Regions from separate parts of the Arthrobacter sp. TJ-58 genome, predicted to be linked through region 2. Evidence: predicted binding sites of a transcription regulator. Region 2 holds the regulator's gene; each other region holds the start of a gene.
What was found. Region 2 encodes HrcA, which represses chaperone genes, less so after heat shock. Its sites were predicted from a motif close to TTNGCACTCGNNNNNNNCGAGTGCNAA; they were not measured.

Region 1 (3,245 bases), on a different contig from region 2:
TTTGGGTTCCGGCTCCGGCGCCGGAACCCAAACGGTGAGAGAGGGTTAGGAGACGGCGTCCTGAACGGTGGAAACCATGCTGTCCACGTTGTTCAGCCCGTATCCGACGAGGTACCAGCTGGAGGCATCCAGCATCGTGATGTTGCCGTTCTTCGCGGCCTTGGTGCCGTCCACGAGCTCATTGCTCATCACGGCGGAAGCGGCCTCGCCGCTCTGGCCCACGGCGACGTCGCGGTCAATCACAAACAGGTGGTCGGGATTCTGGCTGGCAATGAATTCCGCGGTGATGGACTCGCCGTGGGAGCCCTCGTGCTTGATGTCGGCCACCGGTGTTACACCGAGGACGTCGTGGATGATGCCGAAGCGGGAACCGGCGCCGTAGGCGGTCATTTCACCGCCGCTGGTCATGACGATCAGGCCGGTGCCGGCCTCCGCTGCAACGGGTTTGGTTTCCTCGATGCGCTTGTCGATCGCGGCGAGCTTTTCCTCAACCGTGTCTTCCTTCTCGAAGATGCGGCCCAGGGTGCCTGCCGCTTCCTTGAAGGAATTGATGGAATCCGCAGCGTCCACGCTGAGGTCGATGGTGGGGGCAATCTTGCTGAGTTCCTCATAGGAGCCCGCAACACGGCCGGAGATGATGATCAGGTCGGGGTCGCCTTCGCTGATGGCTTCGAAGTCCGGCTCCTTCATGCTGCCGATCTTCGCGTACTCGTCTCCGGCGTACTTGGAGAGGCTTTCGGGATACGTGGCGGCAGGGACACCGTCGACATCGACGTCGAGGGCATCCATGGTGTCCAGCGCACCCAGGTCAAAGGTGTACACGGTTTCAGGATTGACCGGAACCTCGGTGCTGCCCTGGGCGTGCTCCACGGTGATCATGGACGGCTCGGCCGAGGCATCCGCCGAGGCTTCGGTTTCCGATCCGCAGGCGCTCAGCGCAAGAAGGGAAGCAAATACGGTCCCGGCAACAAGGCGGGACTTGGTGGGAGTTTTCACGGTAGGGCTCCAACTGCTTGGGTCGATCGTCCGGCCCGGTGGGGAACCCCACCAATAGGACAGATATTTTCATTAGGACACAAAAACATTTGCTAATTCTGCGCGCCTTTGAAAACTACCTTGTTAGGACAGCCTAAGCAACTTTGGCATCTCATGAGGTAACGCATATTCTCCCCGCGGCACTGAATGCCGCGAAAATTGGCACTCGCCTTGACCGAGTGCCAGCCCTTGCATAAAGTCGGACCTAGCACTCTCCTAGGGAGGGTGCTAATTCCCGAGGGAAGCGCCAACCGGCACCGCGACGACGGCCAGCGCCCACCGACGGTCCCCATCCGTTAGTAACTACGCAAAGGAGAGCCCGAGTGTCGGTCTCGATTAAGCCCCTTGAGGATCGCATTGTTGTCCGCCCCCTCGAAGCCGAGCAGACCACTGCTTCCGGCCTCGTCATCCCGGACACTGCAAAGGAAAAGCCCCAGGAGGGCGAAGTTGTTGCAGTAGGCCCCGGCCGCGTTGATGACAACGGCAACCGCGTCCCCGTGGATGTTTCCGAAGGTGACGTTGTCATCTACTCCAAGTACGGCGGAACTGAAGTCAAGCACGGCGGCCAGGAGTACCTGGTGCTGTCCGCCCGCGACGTGCTGGCCATCGTCGTTAAGTAGTTGAAAAAGGGAAGCCCCGGCCAATCTGGCCGGGGTTTTCTGATGCAGGTGCAGATGTAGCTGTCGGAAAGGACACACACATGGCAAAGCAATTGGAGTTCAACGACTCCGCCCGCCGCTCGCTGGAGGCCGGCGTCGACAAGCTGGCCAACACCGTCAAGGTGACCCTCGGCCCGCGCGGCCGCAACGTAGTGCTCGCCAAGACCTGGGGCGCTCCCACCATCACGAACGACGGCGTGACCATTGCCCGTGAAGTTGAGCTGGATGATCCGTACGAGAACCTCGGCGCCCAGCTGGCCAAGGAAGTCGCCACCAAGACCAACGATGTTGCCGGCGACGGCACCACCACGGCCACCGTCCTGGCCCAGGCCCTGGTCAAGGAAGGCCTGCGCAACGTTGCTGCAGGCGCAGCTCCGGGCCAGCTCAAGCGCGGCATGGAGACCGCTGTGGAAGCAGTGGCCGCACGCCTGCTGGAAAACGCCAAGGAAGTTGAAGGCAACCAGGTTGCGCACGTCGCTGCCATCTCCGCGCAGAGCATGGAGATCGGCGAGCTGCTGGCCAAGGCTTTTGACACCGTCGGCAAGGACGGCGTCATCACCATCGAGGAATCCTCCTCGACGCAGACCGAACTGGTCATCACCGAGGGCATGCAGTTCGACAAGGGTTACCTGTCCCCGTACTTCGTGACCGATCCGGAACGCCAGGAAGCCGTCCTCGAAGACGCGCTGATCCTGATCAACTCCGGCAAGATTTCCTCCGTGGCCGAATTCCTGCCGCTGCTGGAAAAGGCGCTGCAGGCCTCCAAGCCGCTGTTCATCATTGCCGAAGACATCGAAGGCGAAGCCCTGTCGACCCTGGTGGTCAACAAGATCCGCGGCACCCTGAACGTGGTTGCCGTCAAGGCTCCCGGTTTCGGTGACCGCCGCAAGGCCATGATGCAGGACATCGCCACCCTCACGGGTGCGCAGGTTGTCTCCCCGGACCTGGGCCTGAAGCTGGACCAGGTTGGCCTGGAGGTGCTGGGCTCCGCCCGCCGCATCACGGTCACCAAGGACAGCACCACCATTGTTGACGGAACCGGCTCGGAATCCGACGTCGCGGACCGCGTCGCCCAGATCCGTGCCGAAATCGAACGCACGGACTCCGATTGGGACCGCGAAAAGCTGCAGGAACGCCTGGCCAAGCTTTCCGGCGGCATCGGCGTAATCAAGGTTGGCGCAGCCACCGAGGTTGAGCTGAAGGAAAAGAAGCACCGCATCGAAGACGCTGTGTCCTCGACGCGTGCTGCCCTGGAAGAGGGCATTGTGGCCGGCGGCGGTTCCGCGCTGGTCCACGCTGCCAAGGCCCTGGACACCGATCCCGAGGTCCTCAAGCTTGAGGGCGACGCCGCCACTGCAGTGGGCCTGGTGCGCCGCGCCCTGGCACAGCCGCTGCGCTGGATCGCCGAAAATGCCGGTGCCGAAGGCATGGTTGTTGTCGCCAAGGTCACCGACCTCGAGGTCAACAACGGCTTCAACGCCGCCACCGGCGTGTACGAGAACCTGATCGAGGCCGGCATCATTGACCCGGTCAAGGTCACCCGTTCCGCCC
Region 2 (3,245 bases):
GAGCAAAGTCGCGGACCGCGGCCTGCAGGTCATCCACGCCGTGGAGCGGCTCAACCACGATTCCCTCCACGCGCAGGTCATCGCCCCATACTTTTTCCACCAGCTCGGCGTCGTGCTTTCCTTCCACCCAGATGCGGCTGGCCCGAGCGGTCCGCGCCCGCACATTGTCCACCCGCACCGAGCCCGACGCCGTCCGCCGCGATACCGGCGCCGCGGCCTTCACCGCGGGAACCACCTCCACCGGCTCGCCGTCGAGCAGGAACCCGAAGCCCAGCTCAAAGGACTTGGTCTTGCCGCGGCGGTCCTCCAGCACCATCAGGTGCAGTCCGCCGGATTTCTCCACCCGCACGACGGCGCCCACCCACCCGGTCTGCACGTCCTCGAGCACCAGGCCCATTTCGGCTCCCACCTTGGGCAGCACGCGCCGGGCCGGGGCGCTGATGTCCTGCGGCCCCCACGAAAAATTCGACACGGGTGTAGTCCTCACTCTGGGTGCTCCGGCTGGTTTCCGAGTCCGTTCCGCGGACGCGGGCACGGGAGCTTCAATGCTAGCAACGCCGCCGATCCGTATTAGACTTAGCACTTGAGCATGGTGAGTGCTAACCGCCATTCTTCAGTGCAATGTTAATCCGGTGGTGCTAATCCGTTGGCCGTCAGCGAGGGAGTGAAAACCATGAGTGAACCACGCAGACTCGAGGTGCTCCGGGCCATTGTTGAGGACTACGTCCATTCGCGCGAGCCGGTGGGTTCCAAGGCACTGGTGGAGCGCCATCAGCTGGGGGTCTCCAGCGCCACTATCCGCAATGACATGGCCGCCCTTGAAGAAGAGGGCCTGATTGTTGCGCCGCACACTTCGGCCGGCCGCATCCCCACTGACAAGGGCTACCGCCTGTTCGTGGACCAGATTTCAGACGTCAAGCCGCTGTCTGCGGCTGAGCGCCGGGCCATTCAGTCCCTGCTTGAGGGTGCGGAAGACCTTGACGACGTCATGGAACGGACCGTCCGGCTGCTTTCGCAGCTGACCAACCAGGTGGCGGTGCTGCAGTATCCGCATCTGGGCAACGCCCAGGTCCGGCACATCGAATTTGTCCTCCTGGCCCCGGCGCAGGTGCTGGTGGTCCTGATCTCCACCACCGGTCGGGTGGAGCAGCGCGTCATCACCGTTCCGGAGCAGGTCACCGAGCCGGACCTGCTGGAGCTGCGCCAGCACTTCCTGTCTACGCTCGGCGGAACCCCGCTGACCCGCATCACCGGCCAGCTGGCCGACTGCCTGGCCCTGGTTCCGGCCCGCAAGCGCCGCAACGCCGCCGCGCTGGCCCACGCCCTGGAACAGCTGGCCGGAATCAACCGCGAAGACCGCATGGTCATGGCCGGCACCGCCAACCTGGCGCGCTCCACAGTAGACTTTCCCCTGACAATCGGTCCGATTCTGGAGGCACTTGAGGAACAAGTCGTCATGCTCCGGTTGTTGTCGGAAATGGAGCAGGACGCCCGGGGTGTCTCTGTCCGGATCGGGCGTGAGAACCCGCACGGTTCCCTCTCCGAAGCATCGGTGGTTGCCACGGGTTACGGACCCGATGCTTCGGCAAAGGTGGGGGTGCTCGGCCCCACGCGCATGGACTACCCCAACACCATGGCCACGGTCCGGGCCGTGGCCCGTTATCTTTCCCGGATCTTGAACAACTAGAAAAGCGTTAGAGAATACATCAGCAGTACACCGGCTGCGGCCGCCAGCGGGCGGCACCGGCCGGCGGACGCCTTCGAATCGAGGGCGGCGCGGAGAACGCGGATACTGCCAATTACAGGAAGCGATGTGCACGAGTGAGCGATCACTACCAGGTCCTTGGCGTCGAACGCGATGCCACGGGAGAAGAAATCAAGAAGGCGTACCGGAAGCTTGCCCGCAAGCTGCACCCGGACGTCAACCCGGCTCCCGGAGCGCAGGACGAGTTCAAGGCCGTCACCCACGCATATGAGGTCCTCGCCGACCCGCAGAAGCGCCGGATCTATGACACCACCGGAAACGAAAACGGCAATGACAACGGTTTCGGCGGCGGGGGCGCCGGCTTCGGCGGCCAGGGCTTCGGATTCCAGGACATCTTCGACACGTTCTTCGGCGGAGCAGCCGGCGGCGGCGGCCGGGGCCCGGCGTCCCGCACACGCCGCGGCCAGGACGCCCTGATCAACGTTCGCATCGACCTGAAGGATGCCGTTTTCGGCACCAACAAGAAGATCGAAGTGGACACGGCCGTCACCTGCCCCACCTGCGACGGAAGCTGCTGCCAGCCGGGCACCTCGCCGCGCACCTGCGACATCTGCCACGGCACCGGCCAGGTGCAGCGCGCCGTGCGCTCCATCCTCGGCCAGGTCATGACCACCGCGCCCTGCGGATCCTGCCAGGGCTACGGAACGGTCATTCCGGACCCGTGCCACGAGTGTGCCGGCGAAGGCCGCGTCCGCAGCCGCCGCACCCTGAACATCAAGATCCCCGCCGGTGTTGCCACCGGTACCCGCATCCAGCTGGGCGGACAGGGTGAAGCCGGCACGGCCGGCGGACCCCAGGGCGATCTGTACGTGGAAATCCGGGTCAATGCCGATCCCACGTTTGTCCGTGAAGGCGATGACCTGCACGCCACCTTGACGGTTCCGATGACGGCGGCCGCCCTCGGCTCCAACATCAATTTTGAAACGTTCGACGGCGACCGCGAGATTGCGGTCAAGGCAGGCACCCAGTCAGGGGAGATCACCACCCTCAAGGGACTCGGCGTGACGCACCTGCGCGGTTACGGCCGCGGCGACCTGCTGGTCCACCTGCACGTGGAAACCCCGCAGAAGCTGGACGGCGAGCAGGAGGAACTGCTGCGCAAGCTGGCACAACTGCGCGGCGAGGAATACGCAGAGGGCCGCCTGGCCGGAAACGGAACCGGCGTCTTTGCCCGGCTCCGGGACCGCCTCGGCAACCACTGAGATGACCAATCCCATTTTCTTCGGTGAACCGGATGCTGTCCGCTCCGCCGGGCCCGGCTCCGTGTTTGTGCTCGAAGGACCCGAGGCGCACCACGCCGTAGCCGTGAAGCGGTTGGCCCGGGGCGAGCAGGTGGACATTGTGGACGGCGCCGGCCGCCGGCTGACAGGCACCGTAGCCGCCGCTGAACCGTCCAGGCTGGAGGTCTCCGTGGAGGCCGTCACCGAGGAAAATGAGGCCGCGGATACGCTGCTGCTCGTCCAGGCCCTCGCCAAGGGCG
Region 3 (3,245 bases), on a different contig from region 2:
CGCCACCCGCTATTACCAGGTCCTCAATGCGCTCATCGACACCGAGGACGCCCTCGCGCACGATCCGATGCTCGTCAAGAGACTGCGTAGACTACGTACAACCCGTCAGCGTGCGCGCACCGCCCGTCGCTCAGGCTTTGACGTCTAAATCCGTCGCCGCCGCAGACCCAAGGACTGATACGCACCATGAGCCCATATCCCCGGGATGAGTTTGACAAGGTTCCCGAGACATCATCGCGCCAGGGCGTCCACCGGGAACGGCTGATCCCCGCACGGTCCCGCGGACTTGGCTTGATCATTACCGTGGGGGTGCTTGCCCTGGTATTGGGCCTCGCCGCCTATTTTGTCCTTCCCCGGCTTGGCATCGGGGCGGACGACGCCGCAGGGCCGGCCGGAGATCCGGCGGCAGCGGCACAAGCTTCAGCGCCGGCTTCAGAGCCCGAGCCGTCGGAGGAACCCGATACCTCCGCCGGTGCCTCCCCGAGTGAATCTCCGGCTTCCCCGGAGGCCTCGGACGGGGTGGACCGCAGTCAGCCCGTGGTGGTGCTGAACGGAACCGGCATTCCCGGGGTGGGCTCCATCGTTTCCGGCCGGATCGCAGCAGACGGCTGGACCGCCGAAGAGATCGCCGTGTGGAGCGGACAGCCGCTTCAGGGATCGGTCATTTTCTACAACGGCGCGGACCAGCTGGCCGGTGCCCAGGAGCTGTCCCGGCTCCTGGAGATCCCCGCACTCTCTGAATCCGCGGAATTTGACCTGGTCACCGTGGTGGCCGGTCCGGGATTCCAGTAGGAACAACTCTCTTTTCGTAAAAACTGCATAACGATCGCCCATCCCGGTCCGCGACCCGTTTTCTGCTGGCTACAGTGAGTGCCAGCCGTGCCGCGCCCGGTCCCAATCGAGCAGGGGAAATCCGCTGTCCGCCGGACCGGCTGTGTGCCGGCCCGTTCCGCCACGGGCAGCCTGGCGGAAGGCACGTTCGCAACAAGGCGGGAGAAAGAGCATGGCGCAGGGGATCGTCAAATGGTTCAACGGAGAAAAGGGCTACGGGTTCATCACCGTGGATGAGGCTCAAACGGACGTATTCGTCCACTGGTCCGCGATCCAGGCGTCCGGTTACCGCACCCTGGAAGAGGGCCAGCGGGTGCAGTTTGAGATTGGTGAGGGGCAGAAGGGCCCGCAGGCGGAAGACGTCCGCGCAGTGTAGGCGAGCGTCCGCCGTCCGGCGGGCAAAGCGGCGGCGGCCCCCTCTGCATGGCCCGCCGCCGTTTGGCGTGCCCCTGCCTGTGCTCCGGGTTGCAGATGAGCGTGAGGGACACAGCGCGAAGCCGTGATCGCTTGCACTCAGTGTGAGGGAGTGCTAATTATTGACTTAGCACTCTTGCCGGATGACTGCTAAAAAGCGGTCGGCGTTGAGTGAAAGAGCAAGCCACTGAGGTGAGGGCCTGGGTACGCGTAAAAGAGATCGCGCGCACAGGCCCGTCCGTCGCGGGCACCGCAGTCTGGAATGCAACATCTAAGCACCCAGCATGACTGTTCCGGAAGGACGAAAGCCGTTATGGCCAAGATCATTGCATTTGACGAAGAGGCACGCCGCGGCCTCGAGCGCGGGTTGAATATCCTCGCTGACGCCGTAAAGGTCACCTTGGGCCCCCGCGGCCGCAACGTGGTCCTTGAGAAGAAGTGGGGCGCCCCCACCATCACGAACGACGGCGTTTCCATCGCCAAGGAGATCGAGCTCGACGATCCCTACGAAAAGATCGGCGCAGAGCTGGTCAAGGAAGTTGCCAAGAAGACTGACGATGTTGCCGGTGACGGTACCACCACGGCTACCGTCCTCGCCCAGGCACTGGTCAAGGAAGGCCTGCGCAACGTTGCTGCCGGCGCTGACCCGCTGAGCCTGAAGCGCGGCATTGAGAAGGCCGTCGAGGCTGTTACGGCCGAGCTCCTGGCCTCCGCCAAGGAAATTGAGACCAAGGAGCAGATTGCTGCCACGGCTTCCATCTCCGCCGGCGACCAGCAGATCGGTGATCTCATCGCCGAAGCCTTGGACAAGGTGGGCAAGGAAGGCGTCATCACCGTCGAGGAGTCCAACACCTTCGGTCTTGAGCTTGAGCTCACCGAAGGTATGCGCTTCGACAAGGGTTACATCTCCGGCTACTTCGTGACTGACGCCGAGCGTCAGGAAGCAGTCCTGGAAGATCCGTACATCCTGATCGTCAACTCGAAGATCTCCAACGTCAAGGATCTCGTTGCCGTCCTCGAGAAGGTCATGCAGTCCGGCAAGCCGCTGCTGATCATCGCCGAAGACGTTGAGGGCGAAGCCCTGGCAACCCTGGTTGTCAACAAGATCCGCGGCACCTTCAAGTCCGTTGCCGTCAAGGCTCCGGGCTTCGGCGACCGCCGCAAGGCCCAGCTGGCAGACATCGCCATCCTCACCGGTGGCCAGGTCATCGCCGAGGAAGTCGGCCTGAAGCTGGAAAATGCCACGCTCGACCTGCTGGGCAAGGCCCGCAAGGTTGTTGTCACCAAGGACGAGACCACCATCGTGGAAGGCGCCGGCGACGCCGAGGAAATCGCGGGCCGCGTCAACCAGATCCGTGCCGAGATCGAGAACTCCGATTCCGATTACGACCGTGAGAAGCTGCAGGAACGCCTGGCCAAGCTGGCCGGCGGCGTTGCAGTCATCAAGGCCGGCGCAGCCACCGAGGTTGAGCTCAAGGAGCGCAAGCACCGCATTGAGGACGCTGTCCGCAACGCCAAGGCAGCCGTTGAAGAAGGCATTGTCGCCGGTGGCGGCGTTGCCCTCATCCAGGCCGGCCTGAAGGCTTTCGCCAACCTGACCCTTGAGGGCGACGAAGCAACGGGCGCAAACATTGTGCGCGTTGCCATCGACGCTCCGCTGAAGCAGATCGCGTTCAACGCCGGCATGGAGCCGGGCGTTGTTGTCGACAAGGTCCGCGGCCTGCCCGAGGGCTGGGGTCTGAACGCTGCAACCGGCGAGTACGAAGACCTGCTGGCCGCCGGCGTCAACGACCCGGTAAAGGTAACCCGCTCTGCCCTGCAGAACGCGGCTTCCATCGCCGGTCTGTTCCTGACCACCGAAGCAGTGGTTGCCGACAAGCCTGAAAAGGCTGCACCGGCCATGGGCGGCGGCGATGAAATGGGCGGCATGGGCGGTATGGGCGGCTTCTAGCCCCCACTGCTGATCCGCAAGGCCCAGCTAGCCAGCTAAAAGGCGCGGC

Region 1: the regulator HrcA is predicted to act here: its motif matches at 1,195-1,221, upstream of groES (co-chaperone GroES).
Region 3: the regulator HrcA is predicted to act here: its motif matches at 1,373-1,399, upstream of groL (chaperonin GroEL).

Annotation. Positions count from the first base shown of each region.
Region 1 is NZ_JBZCNM010000002.1:520,538-523,782, forward strand. It holds gene AC4D2W_RS08670 (siderophore ABC transporter substrate-binding protein) at 46-996, opposite strand; gene groES (co-chaperone GroES) at 1,359-1,655, shown strand; gene groL (chaperonin GroEL) at 1,736-3,245, shown strand, end outside.
Region 2 is NZ_JBZCNM010000001.1:920,058-923,302, reverse strand. It holds gene AC4D2W_RS04220 (DUF3097 domain-containing protein) at 1-472, opposite strand, end outside; gene hrcA (heat-inducible transcriptional repressor HrcA) at 674-1,687, shown strand; gene dnaJ (molecular chaperone DnaJ) at 1,822-2,967, shown strand; gene AC4D2W_RS04205 (16S rRNA (uracil(1498)-N(3))-methyltransferase) at 2,969-3,245, shown strand, end outside.
Region 3 is NZ_JBZCNM010000005.1:52,979-56,223, forward strand. It holds gene AC4D2W_RS14755 (DUF3263 domain-containing protein) at 1-148, shown strand, start outside; gene AC4D2W_RS14760 (LytR C-terminal domain-containing protein) at 187-792, shown strand; gene AC4D2W_RS14765 (cold-shock protein) at 1,004-1,207, shown strand; gene groL (chaperonin GroEL) at 1,559-3,196, shown strand.